One region of the Frondihabitans sp. GW821-FHT04F02 genome, then DNA from elsewhere that is predicted to be linked to it. Evidence: predicted binding sites of a transcription regulator. Region 1 holds the regulator's gene; each other region holds the start of a gene.
The links. The regulator LexA, encoded in region 1, represses DNA repair genes until DNA is damaged. The targets are predictions, from matches to a motif close to TCGAACANNTGTTCGA.
Positions count from the first base shown of each region.

Region 2: AC07TY_RS02185 (DNA polymerase III subunit alpha) is a predicted target of LexA. The motif match lies at 3,957-3,972, and genes of this name have one in related genera.
Region 3: AC07TY_RS03350 (hotdog fold thioesterase) is a predicted target of LexA. The motif match lies at 3,633-3,648, and genes of this name have one in related genera.

Region 1 is NZ_JBWKSZ010000007.1:144,683-151,287, forward strand. It holds gene AC07TY_RS17170 (class I SAM-dependent methyltransferase) at 585-1,196, opposite strand; gene hflX (GTPase HflX) at 1,238-2,767, shown strand; gene lexA (transcriptional repressor LexA) at 2,850-3,539, opposite strand; gene AC07TY_RS17185 (LysM peptidoglycan-binding domain-containing protein) at 3,817-4,185, shown strand; gene AC07TY_RS17190 (histidinol-phosphate transaminase) at 4,458-5,543, shown strand; gene hisB (imidazoleglycerol-phosphate dehydratase HisB) at 5,540-6,154, shown strand; gene hisH (imidazole glycerol phosphate synthase subunit HisH) at 6,151-6,605, shown strand, end outside.
Region 2 is NZ_JBWKSZ010000001.1:455,237-461,841, reverse strand. It holds gene AC07TY_RS02200 (DUF6504 family protein) at 1-204, shown strand, start outside; gene AC07TY_RS02195 (glycoside hydrolase family 15 protein) at 265-2,121, shown strand; gene AC07TY_RS02190 (glucose-6-phosphate dehydrogenase) at 2,307-3,683, opposite strand; gene AC07TY_RS02185 (DNA polymerase III subunit alpha) at 3,987-6,605, shown strand, end outside.
Region 3 is NZ_JBWKSZ010000001.1:708,140-714,744, forward strand. It holds gene pyk (pyruvate kinase) at 1-909, shown strand, start outside; gene AC07TY_RS03330 (hypothetical protein) at 1,081-1,710, shown strand; gene AC07TY_RS03335 (cold-shock protein) at 1,813-2,016, opposite strand; tRNA gene AC07TY_RS03340 (tRNA-Leu) at 2,278-2,359, shown strand; gene AC07TY_RS03345 (ANTAR domain-containing response regulator) at 2,482-3,087, shown strand; gene AC07TY_RS03350 (hotdog fold thioesterase) at 3,233-3,577, opposite strand; gene polA (DNA polymerase I) at 3,727-6,390, shown strand; gene AC07TY_RS03360 (PTS sugar transporter subunit IIBC family protein) at 6,447-6,605, shown strand, end outside.

The sequences.
Region 1 (6,605 bases):
GGCTGCCTGGCGGGCCTGTGCCGGTTCGGAGGGCTCCGTGGGGTCGGGGTGGCCCCGGCGGCGTCGTACCCGCCGTTTCGGCTCGATCCCGCTGCGATTGCCGCGGGGCTGTGCCGCTTCGACGGGCTCTGTGGGGTCGGGGTGGGCCCCGGCGCCGTCGTACCCGCCGTTCCGGCTCAATCCCGCCGCGGTTGCGGCGGGGCTGCGCCGCTTCGGCGGGCTCTGCTGGGTCGGGGTGGGCCCCGGCGGCGTCGCACCCGCCGTTCCGGTTCGATCCCGCCGCGATTGCCGCGGGGCTGTGCCGCTTCGGAGGGCACGCGCGCCGACACGCAACCCCTCACCGCGGGCGCAGGAACTCGCACCCCGCCACCACCGACCCCACCGGCGCGACCCAGCCACCGCCCACCCCTGGCCTCAGCGCCGCCAACCCGCTAAACTCGCACAATGAAGTTCTTCATCTGAGACCGAAGTCTCCCCGTGCAGTTCCTGCACCAGTTCGTATCAAGCGAACAGTCCCGACCGCGACACTCGGCGCGTCAGGCTAGCAAGTCGTCAGGCCAGCAGCTCGTCACGCCAGCGCCTCGTCAGGCCAGCCGCGTAGCCCGCAAGATCCGGTAGCCCTTCGACGTCGAATCCCGCTCGATCTCCACGACCGGGCCGAGTTCGTCGGCGATCCAGCGCTGGAGCGAGTCGGCTCCGAGGTTCTTCGCGACGACGAGGTACGCCTCCATGTCGATGCCGAGACGCGGCAGCCACGCCGACAGGATGTCGTGCAAGGTCTGCTTGCCGACCCGGATCGGCGGGTTCGACCAGATCCCGTCGAAGACGAGGTCGTCGGGCACGTCGCCCGGCAGCACGGCGTGCACGTTCGTCAGCCCGGCCCGCTTCGCGTTCTCGCGGAGAAGCTCGAGTACACGCTCGTTCACGTCGACGGCCCATACCTCGGCTTCGGGCGAGCGCAGCGCGAGCGTGAGAGCGATCGGCCCCCATCCACAACCCACATCCAAGAAAGTGCCGTCGCGCGGTGGCGTCGGCATGGATCCGAGAAGCACTGCGGTGCCCGGATCGATCCGCCCCGGACTGAAGACGCCCGCGGCGGTCGCCAGAGAGAGTTCGCGCCCGGCGAGCTCGACCGTGATCTCACGCGGTCGGAGCTCACTCGACGGCTGCGATGAGAAGTAGTGCTCGCTGGCCATCCCCACAGATTATCGAACCTGAAAGGTCTAATGTGACTGCAATGACTGAGCACACCAGCACCGATGCGCCGCGCGAGGAGAGCGACGACGTCGTCGACCGCATCCTGAGCAACGCGTCGTCGAGGGCTGGTCTGAGCGTGTTCGCTCCGGCCCAGGCGATCCAGACCGAAGGGCTCTCCGGTGCGGGCACCAGCCGCGACGAGAGCTTCGACGGCGAGCAGCTCGACGTCGCCGACCGCCAGGCGCTCCGGCGTGTGGCCGGTCTGTCGACCGAGCTCGAAGACGTCACCGAGGTTGAGTACCGACAGCTGCGGCTCGAGAACGTCGTGCTGATCGGCGTGTACTCCCAGGGGTCGCTCCAGGACGCCGAGAACTCGATCCGCGAGCTCGCCGCCCTGGCCGAGACCGCGGGCGCCGTCGTGCTCGACGGCCTCCTGCAGCGCCGGCCGAACCCCGACCCGTCGACGTACCTCGGATCGGGCAAGGCGCTCGAGCTGAAGGCCACTGTGCAGGCACTCGGTGCCGACACCGTGATCGCCGACACCGAGCTGGCACCGAGCCAGCGTCGTGCGCTCGAAGACGTGGTGAAGGTCAAGGTGATCGACCGGACGGCCGTGATCCTCGACATCTTCAGCCAGCACGCCAAGAGCCGCGAGGGCAAGGCGCAGGTCGAGCTCGCGCAGCTCGAGTACCTCCTCCCGAGGCTCCGCGGCTGGGGCGAGTCGATGTCGCGCCAGGCCGGTGGCCAGGTCGGCGCCGGCAACGGAATGGGCTCGCGCGGTCCGGGTGAGACGAAGATCGAGCTCGATCGACGCCGGATCCACACCCGGATGGCGATCCTGCGCAAGAAGATCAAGGAGATGAAGCCGGCACGCGAGGCGAAGCGGGCCAACCGCACGCGCAACGCGGTCCCGAGCGTCGCGATCGCCGGCTACACCAACGCCGGCAAGTCGAGCCTGCTCAACCGGATGACTCGCACCGGAGTCCTGGTCGAGAACGCCCTGTTCGCGACCCTCGACACCACCGTGCGCAAGTCGCTGACCGACGACGGCCGTCCGTTCACGTACGCCGACACGGTCGGCTTCGTGCGCAACCTGCCGCATCAGCTGGTCGAGGCCTTCCGCTCGACGCTCGAGGAGGTCCACGACAGCGACATCATCGTGCACGTCGTCGACGGCTCGCACCCCGACCCGGCTGCGCAGCTGGCGACGGTCCGCGAGGTCATCTCGGAGGTCGACGGGCGAGACATCCCCGAGGTCGTCGTCTTCAACAAGAGCGACCTGGTCGACGAGAGCCAGCGGCTCGTGCTGCGCGGGATGGTGCCCGACGCGATCTTCGTGTCGGCCCGCACCGGCGAGGGCATCGACGAGCTGCGTGCCACGCTCGCGGAGCTCCTGCCGCGGCCCGAGGTCGAGCTCGATCTGCTGGTCCCGTACGACCGAGGCGAGGTCATCGCGCGGATCCACGAGATCGGCACGGTCGTCGACGTCGAGTACCTCCCCGAGGGCACGCGCGTCACGGCCAAGGTCTACCCGCAGGACGCAGCGCCCCTGCGCGAGTTCGCCAACTGAGACGCACCCCTCACACCCGAATGGCCGCAGGAACTTCCTGCGGCCATTCGGCATTCTCGGGCGGCTTCGCCCCGTCGGGCCCCTAGAGAGACCGCAGGACGGCGACGACCTTGCCGAGGATCTGCGCGTGGTCGCCCATGATCGGCTCGAAGTTGGAGTTGCGCGGGAGCAGCCAGGTGTGACCGTCGCGCTGCCGGAACACCTTCACCGTCGCCTCGTCGTCGAGCATCGCCGCGACGATCTCGCCGTTCTCGGCGTTGCCCTGCTGACGGACGACGACCCAGTCGCCGTCGCAGATGGCGGCGTCGATCATGGACTCGCCGACGACCTTGAGCATGAACAGCTCGCCCTTGCCCACGAGGGTGCGGGGGAGGGGCATGACGTCTTCGACCTGCTGCTCGGCGGTGATCGGGATGCCTGCGGCGATGCGTCCGACCAGGGGCACGCGAGCGGTCACGTTGTCGTCATCGTCGTAGCGGACGATCGTCGGCTCGGGGACCACCTTGTCGGGGTCCTCGAGGAGCACCTCGAGAGCGCGGGGCCGGTTGGGGTCGCGGCGGATCGCACCGGCGAGCTCGAGCTGGTTGAGCTGGTGAGTGACGCTGGAGAGGGAGGCGAGGCCGACGGCGTCGCCGATCTCGCGCATGCTCGGCGGATAGCCGCGGCTGGCGATCGAGGCGCGGATGGCCGTCAGGATCAGGTTCTGCTTCGCCGTCAGGGGCTTTCGGGCACGGGGATCGGGCCCAGCCTCTGTAGTCGTTGCCTCGGGCACGCGCCCACCTCTCTCGAATGTCGGTGGCTGCTGTTCTACTGATCCCACCGATCGAAACTGTATCCGGTCGAAATGAGCAGAACAAACACATGTTCGAGTGTGTCGCGTGGTTTTTCTGCGATTTTCGGCTAGAGCCTCTTGAAATCGGTGTTAATCGAAGATATGTTCGGAAGTGTTCTTCGGAACACCTCTTCGTGTCAGGCGGCCCCGGCCGGCGGCCTGGCACGAAGACCACAGCCAAGTCGTCTCGACAGAATCGACAAGAGAGGTACGCATCATGAGCGCAACGATCACCGCCTTCCCCACGGCAGCTCCCGCGACCCGCACCGCATCCGTCTCCCACCTCCGCATCACCGCTCGGGGTCGCGTCGTCCTCACGATCGCCGTCCTCCTCGCCGCCGTCGCGATCATCGCCGGCTTCGTTCTGACGGGCGGCGGCGCGGTCGCCACCGGCCAAGCGGGCGACGTCCATTTCGACCACGTCACCGTGGCGGCTGGTGAGACGCTCTGGCAGGTCGCCGAAGATGTGGCCCCGACTGCCGATCCGCGTGACGTCATCTCCGACATCGTCTCGCTCAACAACCTGTCGAGCACGCAGGTCATGCCGGGGCAGTCGCTCGCGATCCCGACCAAGTATTCGAACTAGGCAGCTCGAACCAGGCAGCATCACCTCGCTCGCACCGTCGCCCGGCGCCGTCCCGCACTCGCGGGGCGGCGCTTCTGCGCGCGTGCTGTGCTTGGCGGGGCTTCGCAAGGATCTCGGCGGCAGCGATCCTTCATGAGCGCACGCCGCGCCGTGCAGTTCCTTGCAGCGCGTGCAACTCGCTCTCGAATGCCTTGTGAGCGAGCACCTCGTCCTCGTCTAAGGACACCCGGTACCGGGCGCAATACATGTCGCGACCCCCGTAAAATAGCCTCGTGGCCATTTCTCTCGACGACCTGCCCCTCCGCGACGACCTCCGTGGTCAGTCGCCTTACGGCGCCCCTCAGAAGAAGGTGCGCGTCGCGCTGAACGTCAACGAGAACACGCATCCCATCCCGGAAGACGTGGCGCGAGACATCGTCGAGTCGGTCGCGGCCGCCGTGCTCGAGGTCAATCGCTACCCCGACCGCGAGTTCACGACTCTGCGCGATTCCCTCGCCGCGTACCTCGGCCACGGCCTGACCGCCGACCAGATCTGGGCGGCGAACGGCTCGAACGAGGTCATCCAGCAGATTCTGCAGGCGTTCGGCGGCCCTGGTCGTCGTGTGCTCGGCTTCCCGCCCACCTATTCCATGCACTCGATCATCACGCGAGGCGTCGGCTCCGAGTGGGTCGAGGGCGTGCGCGACGCCGATTTCACGCTCTCGCCCGAGACGGTCCGCGCCGAGATCGAGCGCACCGACCCCGACGTCGTCTTCCTCTGCGCGCCGAACAACCCGACCGGCACCCCGATGGAGCTCGACGTGATCGAAGCGGCCTACGACGCGGCGCGCGGAATCGTCCTGGTCGACGAGGCCTACGCCGAGTTCATGCCGGCCGACCGGCCGAGCGCGGTCACGCTGCTCGAGGGGCGTCCGCGCCTGCTGGTCTCGCGCACCATGAGCAAGGCGTTCGCGTTCGCCGGCGCCCGCGTCGGCTATCTCGCGGCCGACCCGGTCGCGATCGACGCCCTCCGTCTCGTGCGCCTGCCGTACCACCTGTCGTCGCTCACCCAGGCGGCGGCGGTCGCGGCGCTCCGTCACTCCGACGAGATGCTCGCCATGGTCGACGACATCAAGGCCCAGCGCGACCGCATGGTCGAGACGCTGACCGGGCTCGGGTACCACGCGTGGCCGACCTGGTCGAACTTCGTGCTGTTCGGCGGCGTCGACGACCCGCACGCCGTCTTCGAGGCTCTCCTCGAGCGCGGCATCATCGTGCGCGACCTCGCGATCGAGGGCCACCTCCGCGTGAGCGCGGGCACCGAGGCCGAGACGACCGCGTTCCTGGACGCCATGCGCGACATTAGGCTCGGAGCATGAGCACCGACAGCGCCGCGCGCACGGCTACCGTCTCGCGGTCCACGAGCGAGTCCAGCATCGACCTATCCCTCGACCTCGACGGCACGGGCACCTCGCGCATCGACTCCTCGGTGCCGTTCTACGACCACCTGCTCACGGCCCTGTCGAAGCACTCGCTGATCGACCTCGACCTCAAGGCGACCGGCGACACCGACATCGACGTGCACCACACGGTCGAAGACATCGGCATCACCTTCGGCACCGCCCTCCGCGAGGCCCTCGGCGACAAGACGGGCATCCGCCGCTACGGCGACGCGCTCGTCCCGCTCGACGAGGCGCTCGTCCAGGCGGTCGTCGACGTCTCCGGGCGCCCGTACCTGGTGCACTCCGGTGAGCCGGAGGGCTTCGAGTTCCACCTGATCGGCGGTCACTTCACCGGCAGCATGGTGCGCCACGTCTTCGAGGCGATCACCTTCCACGCCGGCCTGACGGTGCACATCACCGTGCTGGGCGGCCGCGACCCGCACCACATCGCCGAAGCCGAGTTCAAGGCGTTCGCCCGTGCGCTCCGCGCCGCCATCGAGCCCGATCCGCGTGTCGACGGCATTCCGTCGACCAAGGGTGCGCTGTGACCGACGCTCAGGCCGATGCCAGAGGGTCTGCCGAAGCCGCCGAGTCCACTGCCCGCACGGCTCCGAGCGGCGCGGCCCGCCCCCGCGTCGTCGTCCTCGACTACGGCAGCGGCAACGTCCACTCCGCCATCAAGGCGCTCGAGCTGGCCGGAGCCGAGGTCGAGCTCACGGCCGACAGCGACCGTGTGGCCAAGGCCGACGGTCTCTTCGTCCCGGGTGTGGGTGCTTTCTCCGCCGTCATGTCGCAGCTCCGGTCGGTGCGCGGCGCCGAGAAGATCGACCGCCGCCTCGCCGGCGGCCGCCCCGTCCTCGGCATCTGCGTCGGCATGCAGGTGCTCTTCGAGACCGGCGTCGAGCGGGGTCAGACCACCGAGGGCCTGGGGGAGTGGCCGGGCACGATCGACGAGCTCAAGGCCGACGTCCTCCCGCACATGGGCTGGAATACCGTGTC
Region 2 (6,605 bases), on a different contig from region 1:
TGGTGGCGCAGCGCGACGCGGGCCCCGCGCGGCTCCGGCAGCGAGCTGCTCGAGATGCACGTCTGGCGCGTCGACGCGCTGCCGCTCACCGACGGCGCGCACCGGGTCGACGGCACGTTCGACCTCGCGCGAGACCCGATCAGCCGCGAGTGGCTGCTGCTCGGGGTGTTCGACGACCAGATCGACCAGCAGCTGTTCGCGTGAGCCGGCCCGCCTCAGCATGCCACGGCGGGCTTTCATGGCATCGGCTGATTGGATGAGCGCATGCCCCTAGCGATCGAAGACTACGCACTGATCGGCGACTGCCACACGGCCGCCCTCGTCGGCCGGAACGGCAGCATCGACTGGCTCTGCCTGCCGCGCTTCGACTCCCCCTCCCTGTTCGCCGGCCTCCTCGGCGACGACGACAGCGGTCGCTGGCTGCTCGCGCCGGCCGACCCGACCGCGACTGCCACCCGACGCTACGTCGACGACACGTTCGTGCTCGTCACCCGCTGGTCGACGCCGACCGGCGAGGTCGAGGTCACCGACCTCATGCCGTACGGCGACCGCCGAGCCGACCTGGTGCGCCGCGTGCGGGGCATCTCGGGCACCGTCACGATGACCGAAGACCTCCGCATCCGCTTCGGCTACACGACGGCGATCCCGTGGATCCGGCAGCTCGACGACGACACCCCGCCCGACGACTCGTCCATGCCGCACGAGGCCGAGACCGCCGGCCGAGGCACGCTCGTCGCCGTCGCCGGGCCCGACGCGGTCGTCGTCCGCGGGCCGAGGCTCACGGCCAGCGACCACGCCCACCGCGCCGCCTTCGACGTGACGGCCGGCGACACCGTCGACCTCGTGATGACCTGGTACCCGTCGTACCGCGAGCCGCCGGCGCCGATCGACGTGTCGGCCAGCATCGACACGACGATCGACTGGTGGCGCGACTGGGCGTCGCACTCCGAGGCGCCCGAGGCGTACGGCGAGGCGGTCCATCGCTCGCTCCTGATCCTGCGCGCCCTGACCCACGAAGACACCAGCGGCATCGTGGCCGCGGCCACGACGAGCCTCCCCGAGCAGTTCGGCGGCGGCCGCAACTGGGACTACCGCTACGTCTGGCTCCGCGACGCCTCGATGACGCTGCAGGCGCTGTTCTCGCACGGCTACGCCGACGAGGCGATGGGCTGGCGCGGCTGGCTGCTCCGCGCCATCGCGGGCGATCCCGACGACGTCCAGATCATGTACGGCCTCGGCGGCGAGCGGTACCTCGCCGAGACCACCCTCGACGAGCTGCCCGGCTACCAGGGCGCCTCGCCCGTCCGCATCGGCAACGGCGCCTACACGCAGTATCAGGGTGACGTGTTCGGCGAGGTGATGGTCGCACTCCACGAGGCCCGCCAGCTCGGCAGCGAGGAGACCTACGACTCGTGGGCGCTCCAGCGCGCGCTGATCCAGCACGTCGAGGAGAACTGGTCGAAGCCCGACAACGGCATCTGGGAGATCCGAGGGCCCGAGCAGCACTTCACTCACTCGCGCGTCATGCTCTGGGCCGCCATCGACCGGGCCGTCCGAGGCGCGCAGGAGTTTCACCTCGACGGTCCCGTCGAGCGGTGGCTCGCCCTGCGCGAGAAGATCCGCGACGAGATCGAGACCAACGGCTACGACGCGGAGCGCGGGTGCTACGTGCAGTACTACGGGTCGCACGAGGTCGACGCCTCCCTGCTGCAGCTGTCGCAGGTGGGCTACGTCGATGCGCACGATCCGCGCATGCTCGGCACCGTGAAGGCGATCGAGCACGACCTCCTGCACGACGGCCTGCTGCTGCGCTACCGCACGCAGTCGGGTGTCGACGGGCTGTCCGGCACCGAGAACCCGTTCCTCGCCTGCTCGTTCTGGCTCGTCGAGCAGTACGCCCGCAGCGGCCGGCTCGACGACGCGACCGCGCTGATGGACCGCCTCGTCGGGTTTCGCAACGACGTCGGGATGCTCTCCGAAGAGATCGAGGTCGCGACGGGGCGCCACGTCGGCAACACCCCGCAGGCCCTGTCGCACCTGGCGCTGGTGCGCGCGGCCGACGCCATCCAGACGGCGATCGAGCATTCGCGCGGCGGCGAGGCGCGGCGGGCGCGGGCCTAACCCGGCCGCCGCCGGACCCTGGCGGCCGGACACCCCGGTTCGGCCCATACGCCGCGCCGCGGACAGGCATCCGGGCCTGACCACGGGGTCTGCGCCGAACCCGCGGGTCCGGGCCGCCCCGCTTCTGGTCCCGGCACGACGAAGCCCCGCCGAACCAGGTTCGGCGGGGCTTCGCGAGCGGGTGGCTACGCCTCTTTCGAGGTGGTCCAGTGGGCCGGACCGGCCGACCCGGCGGGGTACTTGTCGAGCGGAACCTCGCCCGACTCCCAGGCATCGACGACCGGCGCGACGATCGCCCAGCACCGCTCGGCCACGTCGCCGCGGATGGAGAGGGTGGGGTCATCGTGGAAGATGCCCGAGAGCACCTCGCCGTAGGGGGTCAGCTCGGGCTTGCCCAGGTCGGTCGACAGGGTCGACTTCTCGAGGTGGAACGGGTTGCCCTGACCGTTGGTCGTGACTCCGAGCTCGATGGTCTCGGGGCTGATCTCGATCTTGAGCGTGTCGGGCGACGACGAGCCCTGGAGCCCCTCGGGCAGCGCCGGCACCGGCTTGAAGGTGATCAGCACCTCCTTGCGGACCTTGGTCATCCCCTTGCCGGAGCGCAGGATGAACGGCACGCCGGCCCACCGACGTGTCTTGATCTCGAATTCGACCTCGGCGAGCGTCTCGGTCTCGCGGGAGTTGTCGACGCCGTCCTCGTCGGAGTACGCGGGGACGTCTTTACCCGAGATCGTGCCGGCCGCGTACTGGCCGCGACGGCTGTTGGCGACGGGGTCTCCGTCTTTCACCCAGGTGGCGCGCAGGACGCGGGCGATCTCGCTGCGGAGCTCGACGGCGTCGATCGACGACGGGGCGTCCATCGCGATGACGGCGAGCACCTGCAGGAGGTGGCTCTGGATCATGTCGACGAGAGCGCCGGCCTTGTCGTAGTACTGGGCGCGACCCTCGAGGCCGAGGACCTCGTCGTAGAAGATCTCGACCTTCTCGATGTTGTCGCTGTTCCAGACCGGCTCGAAGAGGCGGTTGGCGAAGCGGAGGCCGATCATGTTCAGCACGGTCGAGCGGCCGAGGAAGTGGTCGGTGCGGTGGATGCGCTCCTCCGGGATCACCTTGAGGAGCTCCTCGTTCAGCTCGCGAGCACCCTGCTCGTCGCTGCCGAAGGGCTTCTCGAGGGCCAGCCGGAGGCCGTCGGGCACGTCGATCTCCTCGAGGGCCTTGATGACCTTCGTCGAGATGGCCGGCGGGAGCGCGAAGTACATGACCGGCTCGCCCTCGGAGGCCGCGAAGAGCTTCTTCAGGTGCTCGGGGTCGGTCGGGTCGCCCTGGATGTACTCGCTCGAGGCGAGGGTCTTCTTGGCGAGCTCCGAGCCGGCATCGCCGTTGAAGGCCGTCTTGACGACGTCGTCCCATTCTTCGGGGCTGCGCTCGCTGCGGCCGGTGCCGATCAGCTTCACGTCGACGCCGCGGTCGCTCTTGAGCAGGCTCGCGAGGCCGGGGAGGAGGAGGCGCTCGGTGAGGTCACCGGAAGCGCCGAGGATGATGAGGGTGCTCGTCTCCGCCATCAGACGGTCTGCTCGGAGCGAGTCGCGGCGCTGGAAGGCGCAGTGCGGGTGGTCATGGACTTCCTTTCGAGGTGAACCTAGCTGTGGTCCACGTGGCTCAACACACCGGACCGGCAGGCATTCCCATGAGGTTCGAGGATGCGAGAGAAGGGGCACGGGCGCGAGTGGCCACGATGCCACCATCAACCGTACTGCTCTGCGGCGACTCCGGTACGCACCTGACCAGCCCTGTGGAAACCCCTCTCCCGCCGCCTGGCGAATGACCTACACTGTTCGAACACACGTTCGAACAAGAGGGCGGCCATGAGCTTCACGCACCTGCACGTCGCCTCGGCGTTCAGCGCCCACTACGGCACTGCGCAGCCGGGCCACCTCGCCGCTCAGGCCGCCTCGAACGGCGCCGACGCAGCGGCGATCACCGACCGCGACGGCCTCTACGGAGCGATCCGCCACGTCGGCGCGTGCCGCGCGCTCGGCATCGATCCCATCGTCGGCGTCGAGCTGGGCGTATCGACCCCCTCCTCCGACGACCACGACAGCCCAGGGCGGCATCCCGCAGGGCAGCGCCCCGCAGGGCAGCATCCCGCCGGACCTCCTAGCGGCTCCCCGCCCATCGCCGCCGACGCCGACCGCGTCGTGTTCCTCGCCCACGGCGGCGGCGCCGTCGGGGTCGGCCCGGGCGCCGGCTGGGCCTCCCTCTGCCGCCTCATCAGCGCGGCTCACGGCCGCGCCACACGCAAGGTCAACGGCAGCGCGAACAGCGTGGCGACGATCCCCCGCGCCCGGGTCCGCGCCTTCCTGATGGGCGACGACGGCCCCACCGGCACGGTGCTGCTCGGCCCCGACTCCGACGTCGGACGAGCTGTGGCGCACGGCGCGCACGGCCGGGCGGCCGCACTGCTCGAGGCCTGGAAGGCGGAGGTGCCCGGCGGCGTCGCCATCGAGGTCGTCTGCCACCTCACCGAGCCGGGCGAGAGCCGCAGCCTGCGCCACGCCGCGCGGATGCTCGAGCTCGCCGACGCCGGGCGAGTTCCTGCGGTGCTCACCAATGCCGTGCGCTACCGCGAGCCCGACGAGGCCCTCACCGCCGACGTGCTCGACGCCGCCGGGCACCTCGCGGCGCTCGGCAGCTTCGAGCCGCAGCCCAACGCCCAGGCCTTCCTCAAGACCCCCGACGCGATGCGCACGCTCGCCCGGATGATCGCCGACGCGTCGTCGCTCGACCGCCGCGCGGCCGAGGAGATGCTCGCCGCCACCGAGGAGCTCGCCGACCGGTGTCGGCTCGACCCCGACGTCGACCTCGGCTGGCGTCGCGCGAAGGTGCCCGAGCTGTCGGCGATCGGCGTCGAGGGCGACCCCGACCAGGTGCTGTGGCGGCGGGCCGAGGCCGGGGTGACCGAGCGCTTCGGCGACGCGTCGATGGCCAAGCGCGAGCAGATCGAGCGGCGCATGCGCGACGAGCTCGAGACGATCACCTCGTTCGGCTTCGCCGGGTACTTCCTGACCGTCGCCGACGTCTCGGCGATGATGCGCGACATGCGGGTGCGGAACGCCGCGCGCGGCTCGGGCGCCGGCAGCCTCGTCACCTACCTGCTCCGGATCTCGAACGTCGACCCGCTCGAGCACGACCTGCTGTTCGAGAGGTTCCTCGGCAACAAGCGCGAGACGCTGCCCGACATCGACATCGACGTCGAGTCGGCCCGGAGGCACGAGGTGTACCGGGCGATCTTCGACCGCTACGGCAGCAACCGCGTCACGCTGATGTCGATGCAGTCGACCTACCGCGGGCGCGGCGCCGTCCGCGACGCCGGGCTGGCGCTGGGACTCGACGAAGACCAGATCGATCTCGTCGCGAACAACGTCTGGCGCTCGAACGCCCGCGACATGCGCAAGGCTCTCACGGAGAAACCCGAGCTCCGCCAGATCGCCGACCTCGTCAAGACCAACGCCCAGATCGACCTGCTGGTCGACCTCACCGAGCGGCTCGACCGACTCCCCCGCCACATCTCGATGCACCCGTGCGGGGTGATCCTGGGCAATTCCGACCTGCTCAGCATGACTCCGGTGCAGCCGAGCGGCATGGGCCTGCCGATGAGCCAGTTCGACAAGCACGACATGAACGACGCCGGCCTGCTCAAGCTCGACGTGCTCGGCGTGCGCATGCAGTCGTCGATGGCCTTCGCCCTCGGCGAGATCGAGCGGCTGAACGGTCCGCGCACCGCCCTCGCCGGCGCCCTGCCGATCGACGCGCCCTATGTGAACCGCCAGGGGCGGATCGAGCTCGACGCGATCCCCCACGACGACGAGCCGACGTACGAGGCGATCCGCACCACGCACACGCTCGGCATGTTCCAGATCGAGAGCCCGGGCCAGCGCGAGCTGATCGGCAAGATGCAGCCCGACCAGTACGAAGACCTCATCGCCGACATCTCGCTGTTCCGCCCCGGCCCGATGAAGGGCAACATGGTCGCGCCCTACCTCGACACCAAGCACGGGTTCCAGAAGCCCGACTACATCCATCCGACCTTCGCGCCCTTCCTCCAGGACAGCTACGGGGTCGTGATCTACCACGAGCACGTGCTGCGGATCCTCAACGCGACCATGGGCATCTCGCTCGCCGAGGCCGACGAGATGCGCCGGCAGATGGAGAAGCGCGCCGACCTCGAGGACGAGTTCCGCAGCAAGACCGCCGCGAACGTCGACGAGCACGGCAGACGGCGCTACACCGACAAAGAGATCGACCGGATCTGGGGCGTGCTGAAGGGCTTCGGGTCGTTCGGGTTCTGCAAGGCGCACGGTGCGGCGTTCGCCCTGCCGACCTACCAGACGGCGTGGCTGAAGACGCACTACCCGGCGGAGTTCCTGGCAGGCATCCTCACCCACGATCCCGGCATGTACCCGAAGCGGCTGCTGCTCGCCGAG
Region 3 (6,605 bases), on a different contig from region 1:
CTCCAGCTCGGCGCCGACTTCATCGCCCTCTCCTTCGTCCGCAACGCCGACGACATCGACCGCGTGAACGTGATCATGGGGGAGGAGGGCCGCAAGGTCCCCGTCTACGCCAAGATCGAGAAGCCGCAGGCCGTCGACAACCTCGAGGCCATCATCGACGCGTTCGACGGCATCATGGTCGCGCGTGGCGACCTGGGCGTCGAACTGCCCCTCGAGGCCGTGCCGATCGTCCAGAAGCACGCGATCGAGCTCTCACGCCGCATGGCCAAGCCGGTCATCGTCGCGACGCAGATGCTCGAGTCGATGATCTCGTCGCCGATCCCGACCCGTGCCGAGACGTCCGACGTCGCGAACGCGGTGCTCGACGGCGCCGACGCGGTCATGCTCTCGGGCGAGACCAGCGTCGGGGAGTTCCCCGTCATCACGGTGCAGACCATGGCCCGCATCGTCTCCTCGACCGAAGAGCACGGCCTCGAGCGCATCCCCGAGCTGGGCACCAAGCCCCGCACGCTGGGCGGAGCCATCACGCTCGCCGCGGCCGAGGTCGCCGAATTCGTCCAGGCCTCGTACGTCTGCGTCTTCACCGAGGGCGGCGACACGGTGCGCCGCATGGCCCGCCTGCGCCACTCGATCCCGATCGTGGCCTTCACGACCGACGAGGCGATCCGCCGCCGCATCGCGATGAGCTGGGGCGCCCAGGCGTACGTGGTCGAGCCGGTCACGCACACCGACGCCATGTTCAGCCAGGTCGACGACGTCCTCCTCGGCAACGGCCTCGCCCAGGCCGGTGACAAGGTCATCGTGATCTCCGGCTCCCCTCCCGGAATCTCGGGATCGACGAACGACCTCCGCGTGCATCGCGTCGGAGACGCTCACAACGAGGCCGCGCCGGCGTACGCCCGCAGCTAGCGGTCATCCGCTCAGCCGAAGGCCCGTGCCCCTCGGGGTGCGGGCCTTCGCCGTGCCCGGAGGCGGTGGGGCGGATCCTGCGCCCGATCAGAGATGTCGAGGAGGGCCGCGCCAGCCGTGACCCTCCTGAGATTCGGTCATGGCGCTGGGCCGCGTCGATAGTGTCGGGGCATGGCGATCGACGGCTCGCACCCCGGGTGCTTCACGCACGGCTCGCGGCTCTATGCGGTGCCGACCACGACCGGCCACAGCGTCCCCGACACGCGCGAGAGCTACATCGCCGCCGAGCGGGTACGCCGCACGCGTCGTCGCCCGCGCGTCCACTGGACCGCCATCGCCGGGGGAGTCGCCGGCGGTCTCCTGATCGTCCTGTCGGCCGTCAACAACGCAGGCGTCAGCGACTGGCTCGCCCTTGCGATGATGTTCGCGCTCGGCGGCCTCGTGGGCTTCGCCAGCGCGATCGGCATCCGAGACGCCTTCGTCGGCCGAGCGCCCGAGCCGGTCGTGCTGCGTCTCCCGGCGGTCGAGATCCCCGGTGACGTCGCCCGGCTGGCGCCCGACGACTCGACAGCCGACGAGCTCGCCCTCTGGAGCCTCGTCACTCGCCGCTACCGCGCGGCCAAGGTCGCCGTCGAGAACCTGCCCTTCGAGAACGACCACGGCCTCTTCGTCAGCGGCCCGACCACGGTCGCAGCCCCTCCGTCGACCGAGGCGCTTGCCTCCGCGGAGCTCACCTACATCACGGCCCGTCACGACTTCGAGCCGGTCGCCGAGCTCCTCGGTCTGCCGCTGCCGCGCTGAGCCCCTTCGCAACTGCGGGCGCAGGAACTCGCCACCCGACGCCGAGCACGAAGAAGCCCCGCCGACCGAAGTCGACGGGGCTTCTCGAGTAAGTCGTTCGACTTAGAGAACGCGGATGTTCTCGGCCTGGAGACCCTTGTTGCCCTGAGCGGTCTCGAATTCGACCTTCTGGTTCTCTTCGAGGTTGCGGTAGCCATCGCCGGCGATCGCGGAGAAGTGCGCGAACACGTCAGTGGATCCGTCGTCGGGGGTGATGAAGCCGAAGCCCTTTTCGGAGTTGAACCACTTCACGGTGCCTGTTGCCATTTTTCTTATTCCTTCAATCAGAGGTGTTCGATCCCGTCCATCGAGATCTCTCGTCGCGGTGCTTTTTTGGTCCGCTCCCTCTAAGAACGATGAGACGAAGCGCCTCATCGCGAAGTACAAATGCGTAACACAACAACCAGTGCGGCTCACACTATCGCAGGCTGACCCCCGAACGCGCGGTTTTCGCCCAAGAAGATCCAATGTGACGCCCGTGTCGTCGTGAATCGACCCTTCATGGAAGCCAGTAAGCTTGTCGCCTGCGCGAATGTGGTGGAATTGGCATACACGGGGCACTCAAAATGCTCTGCCTCACGGCTTGCGGGTTCGAGTCCCGCCATTCGCACGACACGAACGACGACGCTCGTGATTCGCGATGGTGCGAACGTCCAGCAGACGCCCCGTGCTCACGCCCTCGTGTGCACCGAAACGGCGCGCCCCCACGAACAGACCGGTAGGATTCATCCCGTGAGTGATCAAGAAGCACCGTCCGCAGCACCCCGTCGCGTCGTCGTCGCCGAAGACGAGTCGCTCATCCGCCTCGACATCGTCGAGATCCTCCGCGACAACGGGTTCGAGGTCGTCGGCGAGGCCGGCGACGGCGAGACCGCCGTGGCTCTGGCCACCGAGCTCCGGCCCGACCTCGTCATCATGGACGTCAAGATGCCCAAGCTCGACGGCATCTCCGCGGCCGAGCAGCTGTCCAAGAACCACATCGCGCCCGTCGTGCTCCTCACGGCCTTCAGCCAGAAGGAGCTCGTCGAGCGGGCCAGCGAGGCTGGGGCTCTGGCCTACGTCGTGAAGCCGTTCACCCCGAACGACCTCCTTCCGGCCATCGAGATCGCCCTCTCGCGCTACACGCAGATCATCACCCTCGAGGCCGAGGTCGCCGACCTGGTCGAGCGCTTCGAGACCCGCAAGCTCGTCGACCGCGCCAAGGGCCTGCTCAACGAGAAGATGGGGCTGACCGAGCCCGAGGCGTTCCGCTGGATCCAGAAGGCGTCGATGGACCGCCGCCTCACGATGCACGACGTGGCGCAGGCCATCATCGAGCAGCTCAGCGTCAAGAAGTAGCAGTCGCGTCACGGACGGCCGGTCCCTTCGGGGGCCGGCCGTTTTCGCGTCCCGCCCAGAAATTCAAGGAGATTTTTGCCTGCGCAGACCCGGATCGGCGCGGATCGCCCCGCCCGGCGAAAAATCTCCTTGAATTTCTGAGGGCCTAGGCGTCGCGGAGGATGTTCGTGATGCGGACGGTCGACAGGCGCCGGCCCTGCTCGTCGGTCATGACGATCTCGTGGGTCGTGAGCGTGCGGCCGAGGTGCAGCGCCGTGCAGGTGCCCGTGACGACCCCCGCCGAGGCGGCCCGGCTGTGCGACGCGTTCAGCTCGATGCCCATGGCGATCCGGCCCTCGCCCGCGTGCACGCTCGCGGCCATCGACCCGAGCGACTCCGCGAGCACGACGTGGGCCCCGCCGTGCAGGATGCCGACCGGCTGGCGGTTGCCCTCGACCGGCATGGTGCCGACGGCTCGGTCGGCGCTCAGCTCGAGGATCTCGATGCCCATCTTCTCGGCCAGCTCGCCGGCGCCGCGACGCTCCAGGAACTCGATTGCGGCAGGGCTGAACGGCTGGTCGGTCACGGTGTCTCCCGGGGTTTCGTCGCGTCAGCTCTCGGGCAAGGACGAGTGTCGGAGGGGGCCGCTAGGCTGACGGGGTGTCGGACGCAGCAAAGCCTACCCTCCTCGTAATCGATGGTCATTCCCTCGCATTCCGGGCCTTCTACGCCCTACCGGTCGACAGCTTCGTCAACCGCGAGGGGCAGCACACGAATGCCATCCACGGCTTCATCTCGATGCTCCTCAACCTGATGAAGAACGAGAAGCCGACCCACCTCGGCGTGGCCTTCGACATCTCGCGCTACTCGTTCCGCACCCGCGAGTACCCCGAGTACAAGGGCACGCGCGATGCGACCCCGGTCGAGTTCGTCGGGCAGATCCCCCTGCTGCAGGAGGCCCTGCACGCCATGGGCATCACGACCATCACCAAAGACGACTTCGAAGCCGACGACATCCTCGCGACGCTCGCCGCCCGCGGCTCGGCAGCCGGCTACACGGTCAAGGTGGTCTCGGGCGACCGAGACGCGATCCAGATGGTCAACGACGACGTCACTCTCCTCTACCCCTCGGCTCGCGGGGTCACCGACCTCACCCGCTACGACCGTGACAAGGTGTTCGAGCGCTACGGCATCGAGCCGCACCAGTACCCCGAGATCGCCGCCCTCGTCGGCGAGACCAGCGACAACCTCATCGGCATCGACAAGGTCGGCGAGAAGACCGCCGTCAAGTGGATCAACCAGTTCGGCTCCCTCGACGAGATCGTCGCGCACCGCGACGAGGTCAAGGGCGTCGTCGGCGACAAGCTCCGCGAGCAGTACGACCGCGCCGTTCGCAACCGCAAGCTCAACCGCCTCGTCACCGACGTCGATCTGCCGGTAGGCCCGGACGACCTCGAGCGCCGCCCCATCGACGTCTCCGCCGTGCGCGAGGTGTTCGACAAGCTGCAGTTCCGCACCCTGCAGGAACGCGTCGTCGCCCTGGCCGACGACTCCGCAGCACCCGCCGAAGCCGAAGCCGTTGCGGCCGGCCCGGCGGCGCCCGTCATCCGCACCCTCATCGACGAGGAGCTCGATCACTGGCTCCGCACTCACGCGGGCGCCGACAAGCCGCCGGTCGGCGTCGCCGTCGAGTACGGCGCCGACGGCACGGTCACGGGCCTCGGCATCGCCGCGCCCGACGACTCCGTGTACGTCCCGTGGGCCGCCGGCCGCGGTGACTACGTCGCCCTCGAGGCCTGGCTCGACACCGAGTCGCCCAAGGTCGTCCACGACTCCAAGCGCGCCTACAAGGCGCTCAAGCGAGCCGGCCTGGAGCTCACCGGCCTCCACGGCGACCCGCGGATCGCGGCCTGGCTGCTGCGCCCCGGCAACCACTCCTTCGTGCTCGCCGACCTCGCCTACGAGCTGCTCGGCGAGCGGATGCCGGTCGCCGACCCCAATCAGCTGGTCCCCGTCGACGAAGCCGGAGGTGTCGCGACCGAGGCCTGGTTCGCGCTCCGCGTCTCCGACGAGCTCGACGAGCTGCTCGACGAGGGCTCCCGCGGCGTGCTCCGCGACATCGAGCTCCCCCTCGTGTCGGTCCTCGGCGACATGGAGCTCACCGGTGTCGCGACCGACCAGCCCGGCCTGCGTGCCCTCTCCGCTCGCCTCGGCGAGTCGGCGGCCAACATCGCCGCCGAGGCGTTCGAGGTCATCGGCCGCGAGGTCAACCTCGGCTCGCCGAAGCAGCTGCAGGAGGTGCTCTTCGAGCAGCTCGACATGCCCAAGACCCGCTCCATGAAGACCGGCTACTCGACCGACGCGGGGTCGCTCGCCGACCTGCAGGACAAGCATCCGCACCCCTTCCTCGGCCTGCTGCTCAAGCACCGCGACGCGACGAAGCTGCGCCAGATCATCGACACGCTCGACAAGGCCGTCGACGGCGGCGGGCGCATCCACACGACGTACGACCAGACTGGCACCACCACCGGCCGGATCTCGTCGATCGACCCGAACCTGCAGAACATCCCGGTCAAGACGGAGGTCGGCCACGAGATCCGCGCCGCCTTCCAGCACGGTCCCGAGTACGAGACTCTGCTCACCGCCGACTACTCGCAGATCGAGATGCGGATCATGGCGCACCTCTCGGGCGACGCCGGCCTCATCCAGGCCTTCACCGAGGGCGAAGACCTTCACCGGTTCGTCGGCGCCCGCATCTTCGGCGTCGAGCCCGCCGACGTGAGCCCGACCATGCGCACGAAGGTCAAGGCGATGTCGTACGGCCTGGCCTACGGCCTCAGCGCGTTCGGCCTCTCGAAGCAGCTCCGGATCGAGACCGCCGAGGCGAAGCAGCTGATGACCGACTACTTCCACCGGTTCGGGGCTGTTCGCGAGTACCTGCGCAACGTGGTCGAGCAGGCTCGCGAAGACGGCTACACCGAGACGATCTTCGGCCGCCGCCGCCCCTTCGCCGATCTGAAGTCGTCGAACCGCGTGCTGCGCGAGAACGCGGAGCGCGCCGCGCTCAACGCTCCCATCCAGGGCTCCGCCGCCGACATCATGAAGATCGCGATGCTCGGCGTCCAGGCCGAGATCGACGAGCGCGAGCTGCAGTCCCGAGTCCTGCTCCAGGTGCACGACGAGCTCATCGTCGAGGTCGCCACCGGCGAGGTGGACGTGATCGAAGACGTCGTCCGCCGCCGCATGGGCTCCGCCGCCGACCTCCGGGTGCCGCTCGACGTCTCCGTGGGCACCGGCGAGAGCTGGGACGCCGCCGCGCACTGAGACGGCGCATGATGGAACAAGAGCACTCCCTTCCGTCCTCGAACAAGGAGCACCCCGTGGCCACCCTCGACGGATCACACGTCAAGAAGCTGATCGTCGCCTGCGACGCCGGCATGGGCTCGAGCATCATGCTCGCCTCCAGCCTCAAGAAGCTGCTGAAGAAGAACGGCGTCCACGTCGAGCACTCGGCGGTCCGCGAGATCCCCGCCGACGCC